DNA from 3 places in the Enterococcus sp. DIV1314a genome. Region 1 is predicted to be linked to each of the others. Evidence: predicted binding sites of a transcription regulator. Region 1 holds the regulator's gene; each other region holds the start of a gene.
What was found. Region 1 encodes NrdR, which represses ribonucleotide reductase genes. Its sites were predicted from a motif close to ACACNATATATNGTGT; they were not measured.

Region 1 (7,625 bases):
TGATCGCTGGGTGATCCAACGATACTTTCAGTTTATCGCCCGCTTTTAGATCATTAAAATCAAAATCCAGTGTTGTAGGATCAACATTAATTGCCACCCCGTCATTAAACGAAGTCGTCGCATTTTCGGAATCTTGCACGGCTTCTACATCGGTTAGTAAAATTTGGACAGCTGATTCTTGTGTTTCTAATTCTGTTACACTTTCAACCGTTGCTGTAAAAATGGTCACGATTTCTTCCTCCTTCGTTGTAGACATGCTATTGCTACTTTCAACCATCGACTCACTCTGAGTCGATTCGGTATTTGTTGTTGTTGTACAGGCACCTAGTAACATCACTGAAAATAAGATTAAACTACCATTGATTATTTTTTTCATACTGTGTTGATCCTCCTCATGATTGATTTCGGCGATTTTTACCGGTCATTTCAATTTCTTTTGTTAAATAACGAATGCGCTCCATAATTCGCTTCGCTTTTAGTGGTTCTTCTTCTCCACGTTGTGTCACCGATAGATGGCGTTCTAATTCTAACATGGTGAAATTGGAGGAAAAGAAAGTAGGCAATTGTTCTTGCATACGATGTTGCAAGATGACACCGAATACTTCATCGCGAATCCAGCTACTCATCGCATCCGCCCCAATATCATCTAACATTAAAACGGGCGCATTTTTAATCTCATTGAGTTTTTCGCCTACTAAATCTTTGCCAATTGCTTGCTTCATTTCCACTGCAAAAGTCGGAAAATGCAGGAGGGTTGTTGAATACCCCGCTTCTGCTAAGTCACGCGCAATCGCACCTAATAAGTAGGTTTTGCCAATGCCAAAACTTCCGACAAGATATAACCCTTTGTGAAATTGTTTCGGATTTGCCGTATAGGACTCAATAAAATCAATACTCGCCATTAAGGCTTCACCGCGTCCTGTCGTGCCTTCGTAATTACTAATCCGTGCATCTTGAATATCTTTTGGCATATTAACAGCATGAATTCGATTTCGGACTTCTTCTTGATGTTTCCGTGCTAATAAGTCTTGGGTCGGGACATACGTAACATCGATTGAATGGAAATTCAAGATTAATTGCGGTTCGTAACCAGGAGCAATCATCCGTTGGTCTTGCGCATCGAATTTTCGTTTTTCTTGCACGAATTCGTATAATTTTGCATAACTTTTTTCAATATCCATTTCCGTCAAATAGTCTTTGTTTTCGTCGATAAAGCTTTTCACTTCAGGATTGGCTAGGACTTCTGCCATCATCTCTTGAAAACGCGCACGATAATTGCGTTGGTCAATCAGCTTATTTAATTCTCTTCCGACATTTTCCATTAACTTTCACCTTCTTTGCGTTTTAAATAGGCTTGCAAGCGCTGATTAATTTCAGCTTGTTTTTCGGGGTTTTCTTCTGTCACTTTTGGCTTGATGGCCCAATCTGGCAACGTTTCTTTGCGAATCGGTGGGCGCGAATAATTATTGGGACGTGTATTTTTCACTTGTTCGCGAGCTGCTTGTTTTTCTTTTGATTCTTTCACAAATTCTCGCGCATATTGAATAGCTGTTTCAGGACTTTGAAACCCTTTTTCAGACCAATTCGTCGCAATCGTATTCACAAAATTCGGTTGCAATGTACTATTGTCTTGGATAACTAAGACGTAGTGAATCAAAATATTAATCACTGAGTTTGGTAATGGGCTTCGTTCAACTAACGATTTCAACAACCATTTTTCACTGTCCGTCACATAACTCTTCTTTTCCACTTTAATTGCTTCTAAAAAATCATACGGTGCCGTTTTTTCGCTCAGTTTAATTAATTGAATATCTTTTTCAGAGTAACCCGTTTGACGAAGTAAATTAAATCGACGCACATCTGCTTCTTCACTAACCGGCTGCATGCTTGGTCTTTGAAATGTCGTTTGGTGCTTTCTTTCGACAAATTGTTTGAGTTGTCTAGCATCAACCAGACCTGTATCAAGTGCGACGACTTGGACTAATAAATCGTCTACCAGTTCGAGTTCATTATAACCATATAAGTTCGCGTATACGGTCAGTTGTGCTTTAAAATCACTCGTAAAATTCGTTTTTGAAATAAATTTTTTGTTCGCTAGCTCCATTAAGAAATGCCAATCTAGCTGCGTAGTATCCACCTTTAAACCAGGTTCTTTTGCTTGTTCGTATTCTTTTGCAACGTTTTCCAATTGATCAGAAGTACGGGAAAATAGATTTAAATCAAGATTCCCATAAACAGTCGTAAAGTTAGCTGTCACTTCTTGATAATCGGCTCTATTGATTTTTTTAGGTTTAAAGCGACGGGTTAATTGTTTAAACTTTCGTTCACCTACGGCTTGATGTAGCAAAAAGCTATACGTGACATCTTTTATAAAATTTTGTGGAACGAGTGGTTCTTCTAATTGATAAAGGTACATTTTTCCGAATTCTGGATCCTCTTTTTCAAAAACGGTTAATAGACCCATTCCTTCTAAGCGTTTGCGCGCTTCTAAAAAAGGAGATAACCCGATATTTAAGGCATTTAAACAATCTAAATGGATGAACTCACTTTCGTTTGAGTCCGCTTCATCACCTAAAAACTGAAAATATAAGGCTAACGCTTGGGCCCCAATAATCGGTTGATATAAATAAAGGAGGCCATCCTTGCCTTCTTGTGTCAGAGGGAGCGCTTTGAATACTTGATATATCGTATTTGGTGTTATTTTTTCCCACGTATTAGGCATCTTACTCCTCCTTTACGCGTCATTTTTATCCTTTGCCTTTTCAACGATATCCTGTAATTCCTTTAAGAAAACGGACATGTCTTTGAATTGACGATACACACTCGCAAAACGAATATAGGCAATTTCATCTAAATCAACTAAATATTCCATGACGTATTCCCCAATTAAATTAGTCGGGATTTCACTTTCGCCAGATTCGCGAATTTTACGTTCGACTTGATCGACAATTTTTTCCATTTGATCCATCGTTACCGGACGTTTTTCAGCCGATCGTACGAGTCCACGCAAAACTTTTTCACGATTAAATTCTTCTCGGGTACCGTTTTTCTTAATAACGAGTAAAGGTGTTTCTTCGATTCTTTCAAAAGTGGTAAATCGGAACCCACAATTTTCACATTCTCGACGACGACGAATGGTACGACCATCGTCCGCTTGACGACTATCAACAACTTTGGAATTATTGTGATGACATTTTGGACATTGCATTTTCCCACCTCATTTTCATTTTATTCGAATACTCCAACAAAGAAGTTTTCTATTTAAGGATATTATAACATGATTTCTTCCTATCGCTCTCATTTAATGACAAAAAACTCTAGATACGCTAGAGTTTTTATCGTTTTTTTAAAATGTTAGAACCTAAGTGAATAACGATTTTTTCTTTTCTTTTTCTCAAGAAATAAAGTGCTCTTGTTTCAACCAATCCATTACTTGCTTTTTGGTTGCGTCGACGCTTCCTTGATTATCAAAGACGACTGCTGCCTGCTCTTTTTTTCTGTCAATCGGTAATTGACTGCGAATGCGTGCCCATGCTTCATTTTCTGATAACTGATCACGCGCCATTAAACGAGTGAGCTGAACACTTTCTGGCACATAGACGACCGCTACTTGGTCGACCACAGATTCATATTTTCGTTCAAACAGCAGTGGGATATCGACGATGACCAGCGGCGCTTCTTGTTTTTTTTCGGCCACTTGCTGCAAGATCGCCTCGCGTAAGTATGGATCTAGTAATTGATCTAATGCTTCGCGTTTAGGCGGATTTGAAAAGATGATCTCGCCCAATTTTTTGCGATTGAGTTCGCCATTTTCAAAAAGGACTGCCGAACCAAAATGATCCGCAATCGCTGCTAAGGCGGGTTTTCCCGGTTCAACAATCAAGCGCGCAATCTCATCGCCATCGACAATTGGAAATCCTAAAGCACGAAAAATTGACACAACCGTACTTTTCCCAGTCGCAATACCACCTGTCAATCCTAGCACTCGTGTCATCTTCTCACCTCTTTATTTTTTGACAAGTTGGACAAAAATGGGTGCCGCGTTGCGCGACTTTTATTTTTTGGATTGGCGTTTGACATCTAGCACACGGCTGACCGGTTTGACCATAGACCTGAAGCGATACTTGAAATGTCCCTGCTTCTCCTAACGCATTGGCATAGGTTCGAATCGTCGTCCCACCCGCTTCAACCGCTTGACCTAAGACCGCAATGATACTCTCATACAAAAGACTTGTCTCACGCTCGGTAAGTGAACTGGCTAAGCGCTCAGGATGAATACTCGCTAACCACAATGCTTCATCTACATAGATATTGCCTAAGCCAACCACGATTTTTTGATTTAGGAGTAACGGTTTAATTGCCATTGTTTTCTTTTTTAACGCCTCTTGAAAGGCAATCTTATCAAAATCATGACTTAACGGTTCCGGACCTAATTGTTTAATGCCTTTATATTCCGAACTTTGATTTTTAGGAACGAGCGCCATCCGACCAAATTTACGCACATCACGGTATTGTAACTGACTCCCATCTTGCATTTGAAAGATGACGTGCGTATGTTTATCTTGAATAGCCGTTTGTGCGGAAGGGAAATATTCGTATTTCCCTTCCATTCGCAAGTGAGAAACTAAATCAAAATCCGTTAATTTGAGAATCAAAAACTTTCCGCGTCGTTGTACGCCTATGATTTCTTGACCGCTTAAAAAAGCTTGAAATAGTGGAACTTCCGGTAATTCAATAATTCTTGGCCATAAAACGGTGACAGTATCAATCGTTTTGCCCAAGACTAACCGTTCGAGACCTTTTCGAACGGTTTCAACTTCTGGTAATTCAGGCACAGTGCCTTCCTCCTCTTAACCTATTTTGCTTCGTACCATGTCTTACCCCAACTACTGTCCGTCACAAGTGGAACAGTCAATGTCACGGCATTTTCCATCACTTCTTTAACGAGAGCATCAAGTTGGGTCAATTCATTTTCAGGTACTTCAAAGACAAGCTCATCATGAACTTGTAGTAGCATTTTCGCTTCTAATTTTTCTTCTTTTAGACGCTTTTCTAATTGAATCATCGCCATTTTAATAATATCAGCGGCACTTCCTTGAATCGGTGAATTAATGGCTGTTCGTTCCGCAAATGAACGTAAATTAAAGTTCCGTGAATTAATCTCCGGTAAATAGCGACGACGATGGAAAAGCGTTTCAACGTAGCCGGTATCTTTTGCTTCACGCACGATTTCTTGCATGAACGTTTTTACACCCGGATAGCGCTCAAAGTAAGTATCAATGTACTGTTGCGCTTCTTTTCGGGAAATTCCTAAGTTTTGGGATAAGCCATAATCCGAAATCCCATACACAATACCAAAATTGACGGCTTTTGCTTGCCGGCGCATATTGGCAGTCACTTCTTTCGGATCCTCAATGCCAAAAACACGCATGGCGGTGCTTGTATGGATATCTTGCCCTTCAATAAAGGCTTGCTTTAAATGTTCATCATCCGAAATATGAGCCAAGACCCGTAATTCGATTTGAGAATAATCAGAAGCATAAATTAGCCAATCTTTTTGTTTTGGCACAAACGCTTCGCGAATTCTGCGTCCTTCTTCCAAACGAATCGGAATATTTTGTAAGTTGGGATCGACAGAACTGAGACGTCCCGTTTGGGTCAACGTTTGTACGTAGCGTGTATGAACACGACCGTCCGCTTGAATCATCTTCAATAAGCCTTCAATATAGGTCGATTGAATTTTTGAAATTTGACGATAAATCAAAATGTCATCGACAATGGGGGCTTGTTCTCGTAACTGTTCTAAGACATCGACAGCCGTTGAATAGCCTGTTTTGGTTTTTTTAATGACCGGTAACCCCATTTTTTCAAACAAGATCACGCCTAATTGTTTTGGCGAATTTAAATTAAACGTCTCGCCTGCCATTTCATAAATTTTCGTTTCAATTTCGTGTAATCGTTTGGCAAAATCAACGCGCATGTGTTCGAGACGTTCACTATCAACCGTAATCCCGATAATTTCCATCTCTGCTAAGACTTCTGACAAGGGTAATTCCATTTGATGGAATAACTGATCTTGATTTTTTTCCGCCAGCGCTTCTTCTAATTGATTGGTTAATCCTTTAATCACTTTAATCTTACGTGCTAAGTGTTCAAACATCACCCCGTCTTCTGGGAGTGCTCGTTTCGCGCCTTTTCCGTAAATGGAGACATCTGATTGGATTTCTGTGTACCCATATTGTTGGGCAACCGCAGCCATATCTGTCCCTAAATCATTGGTGTCGAGTAAATAGGCCCCTAATAATACATCAAAGGATACCCCTTTTAAGCGTGTGCCGTGCTTGGCAATCGCCACAATTGTTCGTTTCGCATCATAGACTTCTTTTTTCTGATTGACGTCTTCTAACCACGTTTTCATCAGCGGGTCTTGGAGTAACGCGATATTTTTTGAGACATAAACCTGCTCACTCGTTCCCCAAGCCAAGCCCACCATTTCGCTTACGTGATAATTATCATCAAGCATCTCGACATAAAGAGCCGCTTCATTCGGAAACATTTCAGCCGTCACGGTCTCCACTACTTCAAAATCAATGTCTTCCAGTGTTTCGACTTCCTCAACGATATTCAATTTTTCTAAGAAGGTATTAAAATTCATTTCTTTATAAAAAGGAATGAGTTTCTCTAAATCTTTGCCTTCGTATTGTAACTGATTCACATCGACATCGATAGGAGCATTGACTTCAATCGTCGCTAATTTCTTAGAAAGAAAAGCTTGTTCCTTGTCGTTTATCAGATTTTCTTTCATTTTACTTGGCTTTAGAGTATCAATTTGTTCGTAAATCCCTTCAACTGAACCAAATTCTTTTAATAATTTGATGGCTGTTTTTTCACCAATTTTGGTCACACCTGGGATATTATCCGAAGCATCACCAGCTAGCCCTTTCATATCAATGATTTGATTTGGCGTTAACCCGTCATATTTTTCCGCAATAAATGCAGGAGTATACGAATCAATTTCACTGACTCCTTTGACGGTAATATCCACTTTAATATCCTCTGTCGCAAGTTGCGTTAAATCCCGGTCACCCGTTAAAATCACGACGTCAAAAAGAGATTTGTCGACTTGGTGCGCAAGTGTTCCGATAATATCGTCGGCTTCATAATTATCTAGTTCGTAATAAGTAACTCCTAGCGCATTAATTAATTCGCGAATATAAGGCATTTGTTCTTTAAATTCACCAGGTGTCTTCGAACGACCTCCCTTATACGCGTCATACCACTCATGTCGAAAAGTCGTTTTTCCTGCATCAAAAGCGACTAATACATGCGTTGGTTTTTCTTTCGTCATGACATTATCGAACATCGTATGGAACGCATAAATCGCATTCGTGTGTAAGCCATTGTTATTTTTAAAGCGGCTCAAAGAATTGTGTAAGGCAAAAAACGCGCGAAAAGCCACACTGTTGCCATCAATTAATAGTAATTTATTTTTCATTGAATTAAGCTCCTTATTATTTCGTCCCTTCTTATTCTAACAAAGAACGGCCATTTAAGCATTAAGAAAGACTGGGATATTTGTCCGTCCCACATAAATAAAGCGAAAAAAATCCCACTTGCCTCTCAAT
Region 2 (7,625 bases), 1.9 Mb from region 1:
CCTTACGTGATTTTGGCAAACGAGAAGAACTAGTGGTGGCAACAAAGCTATATATGCCGATGAAAAAAGCCCCTAATAGTGGCGGCCTTTCAAGAAAAGAAATCTTTTTCCAAGTAGAAGAAAGTTTAAAACGTTTAGGAATGGATTATATTGATTTGTATATTATTCATCGTTGGGATTATCAGACTCCAATTGAAGAAACGATGGAAGCACTACATGATCTCGTCAAAGCAGGTAAAGTTCGTTATCTAGGTGCTTCAGCGATGTATACGTGGCAGTTTGCCAAAGCGCAATTTATTGCGGAAAAACATGGTTGGACAAAGTTTGTCTCCATGCAAAACCATTTGAATCTGTTATACCGTGAAGAAGAAAGAGAAATGATTCCTTTTTGTGAGGATCAAAAAATTGCGATAACCCCATACAGTCCGTTAGCTTCTGGTCGGCTGACTCGCGATTGGACCGGAGATACGAAGCGTTCATTAACCGATCAAACATCCAAAATGAAATATGATCAAACGATGGATCAAGATCGTGTCATTGTTGAACGTGTGGCGCAAGTAGCTGAAGAACTGGACGTGAAACGGGCACAAGTTGCACTGGCTTGGTTAATGCAAAAAGAAGTAGTCACGGTCCCAATTATTGGCGCAACGAAGGAAAGTCATTTACTGGATGCGTTACCTGCAATTGATGTGACATTAACACCAGAACAAGTAGCATTCTTAGAAGAGCCGTATTTGCCTCATCAAGTGGTTGGTGCGCGCTAAAAAAAAGTCGATCTGCTCAAGAGCAAATCGACTTTTTGTTTATTTAAATAGTTAATTAATCAAGCCCAATGAGGTAATCTGAATCTTGCATCGCTTCAACGGTTCCTAGTAAATAACCATTACCGACTTGCGAGAAGAAGTCGTGGTTGCTCGTACCGGTTGAAATACCGTTCATCACAATCGGGTTCACATCATCGGCTGTATCCGGGAATAACGGATCTTGTCCAAGGTTCATGAGTGCTTTATTCGCATTGTAACGTAAGAAGGTATTTACTTCTTCCGTCCAACCAATATGATCATAAAGTTCTGCGGTATATTTTTCTTCGTTTTCATAGAGTTCAAAGAGTAAGTTATATAACCATTCTTTCAGTGATTCTTGTTCCGTTTCTGGTAATTCATTGAACCCTAATTGGAATTTGTAGCCAATATAAGTACCGTGAACGGACTCATCACGAATAATTAACTTGATAATTTCGGCTACGTTGGGTAATTTATTGTTCCCTAAATAATGTAGAGGGGTGTAGAACCCAGAGTAGAAAAGGAACGTTTCTAAATAGACGCTGGCGACTTTCTTTTGTAAATCTGAGCCATTTTTATAAACTTCATTGATAATTTCAGCCTTTTTTTGTAAGTAAGGATTGGTATCGACCCATTCAAAGATTTTTTCGATTTCGGCTTTCGTGTTTAAGGTACTAAAAATGGAAGAATAACTTTTCGCATGGACGGATTCCATAAAAGCAATATTATTTAATACCGCTTCTTCATGTGGTGTGCGAACCGCATCTTTTAATTGAGCCATTCCACTTTCTGATTGGACGGTATCAAGGAGCGTCAAGCCACCAAGCACGTGACTGACCATTTCTTTTTCCGCATCCGATAAACTACGCCAATCATCCAAATCGTTGGAAAGTGGGATACGGGTATCTAACCAAAATTGTTCCGTTAGTTTTTCCCAAGTAGATTTATCAATAATATCTTCAATTTCGTTCCAGTTAATTGCTGCGTAATACGTCTTTGCCATGGAAGGTGGCCTCCTTTAATTTGAAATAAAAAAGAAGCTAGGGAAAACCCGCTAGCTTCAAAGTTGCCGTGTCTTTTTAGCGGTTAAATGACACAACTCTCACATTGGTTACTACCGATTTCTTCCGCATCATCTGTGAATGTGCGAATATAATAAATGGATTTGATTCCTTTATTGAAGGCGTAGTGACGTAAGATATTTAAATCTCTTGTCGTTTGTTTGGATGTCGTTTTCCATTCATAAAGACCTTCTGGAATTTCAGAACGCATAAATAACGTCATACTCATTCCTTGATCAATGTGTTTTTGCGCAGTCGCATACACATCAATCACTTTGCGCATATCCATATCATAGGCTGATTTATAGTAGTTGATTGTCTCATTGGATAAATAAGCCGCTGGATAGTAAATTTTCCCGATTTTCTTTTCTTGACGTTCTTCAATTAAACGTGTAATCGGATGTAAACTTGCACTCGTATCATTAATATACGAAATAGAACCGTTTGGTGCAACCGCTAAGCGATTTTGGTGGTAAAGACCATCGACTTTCACGTTTGCTGCTAAGGCTGCCCAGTCTTCTTTTGAGGGAATGGTAACTCCTTCAAACAATTTTGCAACTTTTTCAAAAGTTGGTGTATAGTCAGCATTGATGTAATCGGTGAAGTAAGAACCATCAGCATAACTAGATTGTTCAAAGTTATGGAATGTCATTTGTTTTTCTTTCGCGATTTGATGACTTTCCATTAAAGTCCAGTAATTTAAGAGCATAAAGTAAATATCGGTAAACTCAATTGATTCTGGTGAGCCATATTCCATTTGATTTTTCGCAAAGTAGGTGTGTAAGCCCATCGCGCCTAAACCAATTGTATGATTGATTTTATTTCCGTGTTGAATAGACGGGACCACGTCAATATCAGAAGCATCTGTTACAAACGTCAACGCACGGGTCATCGCACGCACGGAACGACCAAAGTCAGGACTTTCCATTAAGTTTACGATATTCGTTGAACCAAGGTTACAGCTAATATCTGTTCCCATCACTTCAAACTCTTGAATATCGTTGACTAACGAAGGTTCTTGAACTTGAAGAATTTCAGAACAGAGATTACTCATGATAATTTTGCCAGCAACTGGATTCGCACGGTTAGCGGTATCGATGTTAATAATATATGGATAGCCAGATTCTTGTTGTAATTTTGAAATCTCATCTTCTAACTCACGCGCATTGATTTTCGTTTTGGTAATCCGAGGGTTGTTAACAAGGTTGTCATACTCTTTGGTGATATCAACATAAGAAAAAGGTACGCCATATTCTTTTTCAACACTATAAGGACTGAATAAATACATCACTTCATTTTTACGAGCTAGTTCATAGAATTTGTCTGGCACAATGACACCAAGAGAAAGAGTCTTCACGCGCATTTTTTCATCCGCATTTTCTTTTTTCGCTGATAAGAAAGAGATGATATCTGGATGGAAAACGTTCAAATAGACGACACCGGCTCCTTGACGTTGACCTAATTGATTGGAATAACTAAAGCTGTCTTCAAATAATTTCATGACGGGCATCACACCACTCGCGGCACCCGCATAGCCTTTAATTGGCGCGCCTGCTTCACGCAAGTTTGAAAGTGTAATCCCTACACCGCCCCCAATTCGAGACAATTGTAAGGCAGAGTTAATGCCACGACCGATAGAGTTCATATCATCCGTTAATTGAATTAAGAAACAAGAAACCAATTCGCCACGACGTTTGCGTCCTGCATTTAAGAAAGAGGGTGTTGCTGGTTGGTAGCGTTGATGAATCATCTCATCCGCTAACGTTAGTGCTAATTCTTCGTCGCCATCTGCAAAGTAAAGGGCATTAAAAGCTACCCGGTCTTCATAAGTCTCTAAGTAGGATTCACCGTCATTGGTTTTTAACGCATATTGACCGTAGAATTTGTAAGCAGCCATAAATGACTGGAAGCGGAAGTTTTGTTCAGCTAAAAATGTATAAAGGGACTCAATAAACGTCATCGAATACTTAGCGATAAATTCTGCTTCTAAATAATCTTCTTCGATAAGGTAATTGATTTTATCCTCAATTGAATCAAACGTTTTGGTATTTGGTCGTACATTTTCGGCAAAGAATGCTTCAAGTGCTTCTTTATCTTTATGTAACGGAATCTGTCCATTTACAGGACGATTAATTTCATTATTCAATTTAAAATAGGTGACATCTTTTATGGATTTAAGACTCATCTTTGTACACAACCTTTTCTAATTAATGGGTGGGTCTGAGCATAAAAAGAAGGATTTGAAGTCTTACGACAGACAAATCCAACATCTAGTGACATTTTAAAAGAACTTTTCAGCTCGACTATCTTAAGAAGCTAATTGGCGTAATAAATCAGGGCGGAAACCAACGATCGTTTTCGCTTCACTCGTAACTACAGGAACACTTTGGAATCCTTGCTCTTTTAACCAATCGATTGCGGTAGGTTCGTTATCTAAGTTAATTTCTTCAAAAGAAATATGGTTATCGGTTAAGAAACGCTTTGCCATGTTGCATTGCATACAGTTGTTTTTTGAAAATAATTTAATATTCATTTTTGTTCCTCCTTGAAATCATTGACTGTTAAATCTTATAAATAATAGTATAGCTTTATTTAGTAGGAAGTCAATGGAAAAACACTATATATTGTGTTTGTGAAGAAGGGAGACGCTAATTGTTGTGGTTTTTTAAAAGTTTTTTGTTCATAGAACCTATGATTCATGAGCCTTTTAAGCACCCAAAAGACGAGAAATTAGTCGAAAAAAAATAAACTTGTGAAGAAAATCATTAGACAATCAGGTAAAACGATACGCACAAAAAGCGTTGCATTTTTCAAATGAGAGTGCTATTCTATTAGAGTAGTTTAGCGGGGCGTTAGCTCAGTTGGTAGAGCAATTGACTCTTAATCAATGGGTCGCGGGTTCGAATCCCTCACGCCCCATGGGTGCCAAACCCACGGAGCCGGAGAATTGTTGGTGCGCAAGCATTTTGAAAACGATTCTCGCGGCTTCATTTTTTTTACATTCAGACGCTTCTGGCGACTGCCTCTAAGGGCAATCACCAGAAGCGTCTTTTTTTTAGTCAGAAATGACTACTATTGTGGCTCTTTGTAAAATATTAAAAATCGAGTTCCTCTTCAATCTTTGTAGCGTAGACGACTTCCCCAACAGTGGTGTATTTGACTTTCCATTGTTCCAGTTTGAGATGTAACCAGAATCCATAAATTCCAAGTGTGATAATGGTCAAGAGTACCCATTTTATCCATTGCCCAAACAACCCAATCCCGGTACCGTAAAACTCCAGGCGATAACCATCAATAACCGTGTGTCTGGTTTTCCATCGATGCATCAAAACAATTGCCCAAGGGGTCAATAATCCGCCCGAAAATAAAATCATCAGTCCCGCTAGTAATGAATGGCCAAAGTAACTGAATAGGCCGCCATCGAAATGGGAACGTTGCATAGTATCACTCCTTTAATTCTTTCCTTGATTTTCTTATTTTATCGTACTTACGCAGCGAAAGAAAGGTCATCTTCCAGAACAACTTGGAGAAATCAAAAAAATCAGTTGAAAAGTTGGCTGGATTTTCGTCAGACAAGAGTCAAATGTGGCATAAATCGTTTATTTAAAATCGTGTTGTTTTGATGTTCAAACGAAGCAATTTATGGTAAAATATATCTAGTTTTAAAAACTAGATTATCAGTTTATTAAAATCGAATGAATGATAAAAGAAGGGGTTTTTATTGGAAGAATTAGAACATAAGATGTCAGCTTGGGGAGAATCGTTGTGGTCATTTCACTTGCCACGTTGGGAAGAACTACCTGAACTTGACTTGTATATGGATCAAGTTATTACCCTAGTCGATCACTATTTATCGCCAGTCATCCATTCAGATAAACATACATTATTAACGGCTTCAATGGTGAATAATTATGTGAAAAATGGAATGATTCCTCCGCCGAAGAAAAAAAGATATACGCGTAAACATGTTGCCTTTTTGATTGCGATTACCTTATTAAAGCAAGTATTGACAATTAATGAAGTCAAGCAAGGGATATTATTTCAAGGAAAGATGATTGGCATTCGACAAGCGTACAATCTTTATTGTGAAATACAAGAGGCCGCGATTCAACAGGTTTGTGCCCAAGCGACGGGGCACAAAAAGAGAAATGATCAATCAGAAAACGATGAAATTCAATTTTTAGCAGCTTATAGTGCCTCAAAGGCTTTCGCCAATAAATTATTGGCAGAAAAAGTTATTGCACTCCAAACAAGTTATTTGAAAGAAGGAATAGAAAATGAATAAAGAAAAAATTGCTTTATTAGTGGATTCAGGTACCGATGTCCCACAAGACGTGATTGACACGTATGGCATTTATATGGTGCCCTTACAAATTATTTATAAGAATCGGACGTACACCGATAAAATCGATATTACGCCGGAAGAAGTGTATCAACGTTTTTCAGAAGAAATTCCGAGCACGTCGCTGCCAGATGGTCAAACGATTCAAAAAACGATTGATCAAATTAAAGCTGATGGGTTTGAAAAAGTCTTAATTGTGACCATCTCTAGTGGACTTAGTGGGACGTATAATGTGATGCGTTTATTAGGTGAGGCAGAGTCAGAAATCGACGTGTATGTTCTTGACACGAAAAGTATTGGGATTGGGGCGGGGTTGCAAGCCATTCGGGCAGCAGAATTAATTGCGGCCGACACAGCATGGCAACCACTCATTGCGCAACTCGAAAAAGAAATTAAACAAAATAAAGTCTTATTTAATGTTGCTACTTTAGAATATTTACAAAAAGGTGGCCGCATTGGATTAGTTTCTTCGCTGATTGGTACGGCGCTAAAATTAAATCCAACTATTTCTTGTAATGAGGACGGGGTCTATTATACCGTTGCAAAATCAAGAGGACGCAAACGCAGCATTGATAAGCTGGTCGAAATTGTCGAAGAGTTTGTCGGCAATCATCAAGATTTTCGCTTAGCGGTGGCTCAAGGCGATGCAATGCCTGAAGCGTTAGAGTTAAAAGCGAAATTAGAGGCAAAATTCCCAAATGCCAAAGAAATTTTATTTGGTACGATCTCTCCCGCTTTAGTGGTCCATACGGGTCCAGGCTTGTTAGGAATGGGGATTCAAGTCATTCGCTAGTTAAAAGCAACAATCAACAGCCTTCGTTTTGCCTCATTGCGGCAAGTAGTTAGCGAAGGCTATTTGTGTTGTTTTTTCTTATTTTTTTCTAAGAAAGTAAGAGAAAGCGACCTTTTAATGAAACATTAAAAAAAATCATGTATAATAATAGAGATTGATTGTCACCTAATTAAAATATATTGACAAAGAATGAGGGATTTTTATGAAAAAAATACTAGTTGTAGATGATGAAAAACCAATTTCTGATATTGTGAAGTTTAATCTAACCAAAGAAGGCTACGAAGTGTTTACCGCTTATGATGGTGAAGAAGCACTTGAGAAAGTCAAAGAAGTTGAACCAGATTTAATTTTATTAGACTTGATGTTACCTAAATTAGACGGCTTAGAAGTGGCGCGTGAAGTTCGCAAAACGTATGACATGCCAATTATTATGGTTACAGCCAAAGATTCAGAAATTGATAAAGTGTTAGGACTCGAACTAGGTGCGGATGATTATGTTACAAAACCTTTTTCAAATCGGGAATTAATTGCGCGTGTGAAAGCTAATTTACGCCGAGGATCTAGTGTGGGAAAAGGCACTGAAGTTCCTGTGACAACGGATTTAGAGATTGGCGATTTAGTGATTCACCCGGATGCTTATATGGTAA
Region 3 (7,625 bases), 350 kb from region 1:
ACGCAATCAATTAAAAAAACAAGTCGTTTATAATGAGTATCATGAAATTGAGTAGGAAAATAGGATAAGGGAAACAGAAGTCGAGGTAGGCTTCTGTTTTTCGTGCATCGATTCGTTAAAAACAGGAGGAACTTGACCATGAAACAGAAGCGGACTTTTTATTTTTTGCTCTTTATTTTTATCCTCGGGTTGCTAACAGGCTTACTATGGCCTAAAAAAAGCGTTGCGAACTATCTCGAGATAAAAAGTGAAGAAGCGATTGCTTTACCAATTGAAATTCGGCAAGTGGGTTTAAATGAAGAAAGTCTCCTTTATCAGGCTTCCACCATTAAAGGAGTTAAGATACCGTTACCTGAAAAAGAAATCAAAGGGGATACGCATCTTGAACTATTGATTAACAATGAATCACACGTTTTATTTGGTTATCTAGATGCCGGAGAGCAACTGTTACAGATTACATTGGAAATGACAAGTGCTTCGAAAGAGACGATAACCGTAAAAACCCTCGTTCATACAACCCTTGCTACCTCAAAGAATGAGTTAACGTTTCCTCGGTAGTCTTTCTTTTGTCGTTCATCGAACCTTGCATGAGAACATCTGTTTGTATTATAATGATAATGAGGTGAGACAGATGACAGAGATGACTTTTCCATTAAAAAATGATCTCTCAAGAAAAATTATTCATATTGATATGGACGCTTTTTTTGCTTCTGTGGAAGAGCGTGATCAGCCGGAACTTGCCAAAGCACCGCTAGTAATCGCACGCCATCCAAATGACACGAAAGGGAGAGGCGTTGTGACAACGGCCAATTACTTAGCCCGTCAATATGGGATTCATTCCGCAATGAGTGCGCAAAAAGCCTATGAACTTTGTCCGCATGCCGTTTTTGTTCCTGGAAATTATGAAAAATACCAACAAATCTCGCAAGAAATCCGCAAAATTTTTCACCGCTATACTGATATCATTGAACCGGTGTCAATTGATGAAGCGTATTTAGACGTCACAACGAATAAAATAAATAGTACCTCAGCGATTAAAGTTGCCAAACTCATTCAACGAGATATTTGGCGGGAACTGCAGCTAACCTGTTCGGCGGGAGTGAGTTATAATAAATTTTTAGCGAAACTCGCATCGGATTTTCAAAAACCAAAAGGATTAACTGTCGTAACGCCGGAAGATGCGCTCGATTTTTTGTTGCCCTTACCGATTGAGAAATTTCATGGCGTCGGTAAAAAAACAGTACCGAAAATGCATGAGTTTGGTATTTATACGGGACAAGATTTGTATGAAAAATCAGAGATGGCGTTAATTCGTCAATTTGGTAAAAGAGGGTACTCGCTTTATCGTAAAGTGCGTGGGATTCATAATGCACCCGTTGAAACGACGCGCGAGAGAAAATCGATTGGGAAAGAGCATACGTATGCTTCACCTTTAGTGACGGAAGAAGAAGTGTTACGCCAACTACGACAACTCGCAGAAGAAGTTGCGGGTGCGTTAAAGAGACATCAGAAACATGGGAAGACGGTTGTATTAAAAGTGCGCTACGACGATTTTACGACGATTACGCGACGCGCCACGTTACCGGATTATCTTCATACAAAAGAAGCAATTTTCTCGCAAAGTAGCACCATTTGGGAAGAAATTTTAGGTATCGAAAAAGGGATTCGTTTATTAGGTATTACGCTGACGAATTTAGATCCAATTACGTATGAGAATATTCGTTTACCGTTGTGGGAAAATGCGAACCATTGAATTCCGTCGACAGTTAGCACGATAGCTGTCATACAAATGGTTCTAATCTGTTTCAATAGAATGCAAAACAGCGCCTCATTTTTTATGAGTGCGCTGTTTTTCGTTTAAATTGATTTTTGAATTTGTTCAAATTTTTGATCGGCATCATGGCATTTTTCCCAGATGATAGCTTTTCCTTGAGCCAAGGATTTTTTAACATCAATGATTCGTTGATTTCGACTGCCGCGAAATTGTAAATTTAAATCTTTTTGATTTAATTCAAAGCGACCGTCTACTAAGATATCAATCGAAGCGAGGAGTTCTAATTTATCTTCGGTTTCTAGTAATAATTCCTCAAATGTATAACCCGACCAACTCCAGATATCTTTAGTATTGCCAAAGGTTTCTTTGACTCTTTTGACGACCGCTAAACAGACTGCTGTATTTAAGAAAGGTTCGCCGCCGAGTAACGTGAGTCCTTGGACGGAAGGGTGCGCGAGGTCTGCGATAATTTGCTCTTCCAATTCTTCGGTGTAGGGCGTGCCGTATCGGAAATTTTGGACAGCTTTATTAAAGCACCCTTCACAAGCAAAGAGGCAACCACTCACGTATAAACTATTTCTGACGCCTTCGCCATCAACGAAATTAAAAGCTTTATAATCGGCAATGTAGTTTTGGCTATAATCTTTTGCTGCCCATTCTTTCGGTTGGGGATTCCTCATGGCCTATTACTCCTTCCTTTTTGTTTATTTCATGTGTTTAACGCGAGCTGAAATTTCTTTGTGACGTCCATGAACCATCGGACGCGCTTGCGGATTCCCTAAATAACCACACGTTCTTTTTACCACGTCACAGGTTTTTGGATCATGGTTTCCACATTGGGGACATTCAAATCCGCGTTCAGTTGGATTGAAGTCACCTTCAAATCCACACTCATAACAATGGTCAATCGGGGTATTTGTGCCTAAATAGCCGACACGATCATAAGAATAATCCCAAACAGCTTCTAATGCTTTTGGATTTTGTTGTAAGACAGGATATTCACAGTAATGAATAAAGCCGCCGGAACAAAATTCAGGATAATCTTTTTCAAAGTCTAGTTTTTCAAATGGTGTTGGATTTTTCCGAACATCATAGTGAAAACTATTCGTGTAATAATCTTTGTCCGTAATATCAGGTACGACGCCGAATTTTTCGGTATCTAGACGACAGAAACGATCGGTTAGACTTTCACTCGGTGTGGAATAAACGCTAAAGTGATAGCCATATTCATTGGACCAATCATCGACGTGTGCTTTGAGCGATTTCAAAATGGCTAAGGTGAAATCTTTGGCTTCTTTATTTGTTTCCCAATCACCACCATAAAAGGCAGCAGCTGACTCGTAAAGACCAATATACCCTAATGACACCGTTGCCCGACGGTTTTTAAACAGTTGATCGACTTTTTCGCCGCGTTTTAGACGATTACCAAAAGCGCCATACATATATAAGATAGGAGCGTTTTCTGGTGAGGCTTCTTTGCAACGCTCGGTGCGGTAAATCAAGGCATCTTTGACAATACTCAAGCGTTCTTCTAACAGACTCCAGAAGCGTTCCATACTGCCATTTGCTTCCAAGGCAATTCGAGGGAGATTAAGCGTCACGACACCTAAATTCATTCTTCCAACATTGACCTCGTTGCCATTTTCATCTTTCCAACCTTGAAGGAACGAGCGACAACCCATAGGTACTTTAAAACTACCAGTCAGCTCGACTAATTTGTCATAGTTTAAAACATCTGGATACATCCGTTTGGTTGCACATTCCAAGGCGAGTTGTTTGATGTCGTAATTTGGATCTTCTGGATTCGCATTGACACCGCGTTTCATTGAGAAGATTAATTTAGGAAAGATAGCTGTTCGGCCTTCTTTACCTAGCCCTTTGATACGATTAAGCAAAATTGCTCGTTGAATTTCACGTTCGAACCAATTCGTGCCAAGACCGAAACCAAGTGATGTAAAGGGTGTTTGGCCATTTGACGTAAACAAGGTATTGATTTCATATTCTAGACTTTGCATGGCGTCATAAATATTCTTTTGCGTTTGTTGTCGCGCATAGGCTTGTTGGCGTTCCTCGCCGTCAATCCATTCTTTGGCATCTAGCAGATGTTTCTCATAGTTTAATTTCGCAAAAGGCGCAAGTAATTCATCAATTCGGTCAGCAGAACAGCCACCATATTGGCTAGATGCAACGTTTGCGATAATTTGTGAAATTTGAGCAGTCGCAGTTTGAATCGATTTTGGCGATTCGACTTCTGCATTTCCAATCTTAAAGCCATTGTTTAACATCCCTTGAAAATCAATTAAACAACAATTGGTCATTGGTGAATACGGATGATAATCCAAGTCATGGTAATGAATATCGCCTTTTTGATGCGCATTTGAGACATGTGGTGGAAGCATCTTTAGGCCAATCGATTTTCCGACAATTCCAGCGGTTAAATCGCGTTGGGTGTTGAAGACGTCACTGTCTTTATTCGCGTTTTCATTGACGACTTGCTGATCTTTATTCATCAGTTTTTCAATCGTAAAATTAATGTCTGTCGCTTTACTGCGTTCAAAATCCCGTCGTGTGCGATAACTAATATAATGTTCTGCTAGGGCATACTCCCCGCTTTCTAAGAGGATATGTTCGACGATATTTTGAATTTCATAAATTTTAATATTATCAACAAATCGTTGGGCAATTTCGAGATCAACTTTTTCAACAATCGTTAAAATTAGTTGATGATCAAGAGGAGAAAGCTCACCTGAAATTTGGCGTTTGGCATTAACTAATGCATCATAAATTTTCTGATCATCAAAATCGACTAGACGACCATCACGCTTGATAATCTTCATACTATCTAATCCTTTTTGTGCGCGATGCATTTGTGTATCTTTTCTCTTAAGGTTCATCATTTGTACTCACTCCTTTAAATTCTACTCTCTTATAATAGGATAAAACTTTAGGATAATCAACCTATATATTGTGTTAAAAAGACTTGACAAGGAAAAGAAAACACCATATATAGTGTTTATGCATTAAATATACGTTCGTAAAACAGATGAAATATCGCATTTTCATTTGTTTTTTTCTACACATAATGAATAAAAAAAGATTGTATTGTATAATTCAAATATAGAAATAAAAAGAGAAAGGCTAGTAAAGAAGATTAGAAATGCTATAATTAAGAGCGTATTCAAACTTAAAGGAGTGGCAAGTCATGTTAGAACAAAAAGAAGAACAATTATTGATTGATTTAACTTCTGCTCGCGGTGTACCGGGCAATGAAGAAGAAGTTCGAGAAGTCTTTAAGACATATGCGAAAGACTATGCAGATGACATTTTCTTTGATGGTATCGGGAGCGTCATCGCCAAACACGCCGGCAGTAAAGGTGGCGGACCAAAAATCTTTATTAGTGGTCACATGGATGAAGTCGGTTTTATGGTAACAAAAATTACCGAAAAAGGCTTTATCGAGTTTCAAACGTTAGGTGGTTGGTGGGGTCAAGTCATGTTGGCTCAACAAGTCGAAATTAAAACGCAAGACGGTCAGATTATTCATGGCGTGATTGGGTCAAAACCGCCGCATGTTTTAAGCGTTGAAGCACGCAAGCAACCTTATGAAGTTAAAGATATGTTTATTGATATTGGGGCTTCTAGTCAAGAAGAAGCAAAAGCTTGGGGCATTCGTCCAGGCGATATGATTACGCCGTATATTGAGTACAAACGCATGAACGGCAGTAAATTTTTACTTGCAAAAGCATGGGATAACCGTGCGGGTACAGCTGTTGCATTACGTGTGTTAGAAAATCTAGCCAAAGAGGGACACGATAATTGTTTATTTGCCGGTAGTAGCGTTATGGAAGAAGTTGGTCTTCGAGGCGCACGCACGAGTTCTTATTTAGTCAATCCTGACATTGCGATTTCGCTTGATACAGGGACAGCTGGGGATACACCAGGTATGACACCTAAAGAAGCCGATTCTGTCTTAGGACAAGGACCGCAAGTCTTAATTTTTGATGCTTCTTTAATTCCGCACAAAAAATTATTGAACTTTGTCGTGAATGTGGCAGAAGAGCTAGAGATTCCTTTCCAATATACGGTGATTGCAGGTGGCGGCACGGATGGTGGACAAATGCACTTAAATCGTAAAGGAGTTCCAACGATTGCCATTACAGTTCCGATTCGTTATTTACATTCACACACTTCTGTGATGCATGAAGATGATTATTTAAATACCGTTAAATTAGTGACTGAAGTCGTTCGTCGTTTAGATGACGCTGCGGTGAAAGAATTACTGAGTTATTAATCACATAACGGTCAAAAAGACTTGAGTCGTAAATGAATCAGGTCTTTTTGATGCATCGCACGCGAATAGGCAGCAAAATGCTGTTCAAAAAATGCTTCATTTCATCTATTTTTTTGAATCTATGATAATCTATTGTGGGAGGTGTCGACCAATGAAAATTACGACTTTAGGCTGTCTAGGGGCTTATCCTTATCAAGGAGAGGGAACGACCAGTTTTTTGTTACAATCAGCTGAATTTAATTTATTGCTTGATGCAGGTAGTGGCAGTTTGCTTCAGTTACAAAAAGTACTCGATCCATTGGCGTTAGATGCGGTGATTTTGAGTCATTATCATCATGATCACATCGCAGATTTAGGCGTTTTACAGTATTACTGGCAACTGTACCCAAAAACAAGTGACCGCAAACTCTTGCCGATCTATGGTCATAACGAAGATTCGGTTCATTTTGACAGCTTATCTCTTCCAAATGTTTCACAGGGCTATAACTACTTGGCAGACGAAAGCCTTGAAATGGGGCCTTTTTCCATCACCTTTATGAAAACAATCCACCCGGTTGTGTGTTACGCGATGCGGATTGTGGAAAAGTCGACCGGAAAAGTATTCGTCTTCACGGGGGATTCGGGCTATTTAGAAGGATTTATCGAATTTGCAAAAGAAGCGGACTTATTTTTAGCAGATACGTATTTATTTGCCGGAAATGAACGGCATTTTGCACATTTTACTTCCCAAGAAGCCGGTGAATTAGCGCGTTTAGCGGGTGTGAAACAGTTAGCTCTAACCCACCTACCTCAATTTGGGGATTTACAACAATTACAAGAAGAAGCCCAACTCGCAGCAGGGGAAGACGTGGTCGTCTCACTCGCAGCAGTCGGAAAAGTTTTTACACTCTAGGAGGAATCTTACATGATTTTTGTGCCAAATGAATTAACCGATCCACGAATCAATCTAGCCTTAGAAACATTTTTATTGCAGGAATTAACGGTAGATGAACCAATTTTATTGTTTTATATTAATGAACCGTCCATTATTATTGGGCGCAATCAAAATACGATTGAAGAAATTAACCAAGAATATGTCGATGAAAAAGGAATCCATGTTGTGCGTCGTTTAAGTGGCGGGGGCGCAGTGTACCATGATTATGGAAACTTAAACTTTAGTTTTATCATGCCGGACGATGGTAATTCATTCCGTGATTTTGCCAAAGTGACGCAACCAATTATTCAAGCGTTACATGAGTTAGGGGTGACGGGTGCCGAGTTAAAAGGGCGCAATGATTTGGTGATTGAGGACAAGAAGTTTTCAGGGAATGCGATGTATGCAACGAATGGCCGGATGTTTGCGCATGGAACGATTATGTTTGATAGTGAAATTGATGAAGTGGTAAATGCATTAAAAGTACGTGCGGATAAAATTGCGTCAAAAGGGATCAAATCGATTCGCTCACGTGTGACAAATATTAAACCATTCTTAGATGAACATCATGAAGCAATGGACACGAAAGATTTTCGTCAAGCTATCTTGCTTAAAATTTTTGGGGTTGATTCAATGGATGATATTAA

Region 2: a site for NrdR is predicted at 4,458-4,473, ahead of nrdH (glutaredoxin-like protein NrdH). Genes of this name have one in related genera too.
Region 3: a site for NrdR is predicted at 4,772-4,787, ahead of nrdD (anaerobic ribonucleoside-triphosphate reductase). Genes of this name have one in related genera too.

Annotation. Positions count from the first base shown of each region.
Region 1 covers NZ_JBIOQP010000001.1:2,022,316-2,029,940, reverse strand. The annotation lists gene IGI68_RS09635 (hypothetical protein) at 1-376, opposite strand, end outside; gene dnaI (primosomal protein DnaI) at 393-1,322, opposite strand; gene IGI68_RS09625 (replication initiation and membrane attachment family protein) at 1,322-2,722, opposite strand; gene nrdR (transcriptional regulator NrdR) at 2,735-3,208, opposite strand; gene coaE (dephospho-CoA kinase) at 3,395-3,994, opposite strand; gene mutM (DNA-formamidopyrimidine glycosylase) at 3,999-4,835, opposite strand; gene polA (DNA polymerase I) at 4,856-7,495, opposite strand.
Region 2 covers NZ_JBIOQP010000001.1:160,593-168,217, reverse strand. The annotation lists gene IGI68_RS00845 (aldo/keto reductase) at 1-764, shown strand, start outside; gene nrdF (class 1b ribonucleoside-diphosphate reductase subunit beta) at 820-1,785, opposite strand; gene nrdE (class 1b ribonucleoside-diphosphate reductase subunit alpha) at 1,869-4,028, opposite strand; gene nrdH (glutaredoxin-like protein NrdH) at 4,152-4,376, opposite strand; tRNA gene IGI68_RS00825 (tRNA-Lys) at 4,690-4,762, shown strand; gene IGI68_RS00820 (DUF898 family protein) at 4,939-5,283, opposite strand; gene IGI68_RS00815 (DUF1836 domain-containing protein) at 5,565-6,128, shown strand; gene IGI68_RS00810 (DegV family protein) at 6,121-6,978, shown strand; gene yycF (response regulator YycF) at 7,181-7,625, shown strand, end outside.
Region 3 covers NZ_JBIOQP010000001.1:1,674,964-1,682,588, forward strand. The annotation lists gene rsmI (16S rRNA (cytidine(1402)-2'-O)-methyltransferase) at 1-55, shown strand, start outside; gene IGI68_RS07865 (hypothetical protein) at 139-558, shown strand; gene dinB (DNA polymerase IV) at 632-1,753, shown strand; gene nrdG (anaerobic ribonucleoside-triphosphate reductase activating protein) at 1,858-2,454, opposite strand; gene nrdD (anaerobic ribonucleoside-triphosphate reductase) at 2,479-4,671, opposite strand; gene IGI68_RS07885 (M42 family metallopeptidase) at 4,977-6,065, shown strand; gene IGI68_RS07890 (MBL fold metallo-hydrolase) at 6,217-6,957, shown strand; gene IGI68_RS07895 (lipoate--protein ligase) at 6,970-7,625, shown strand, end outside.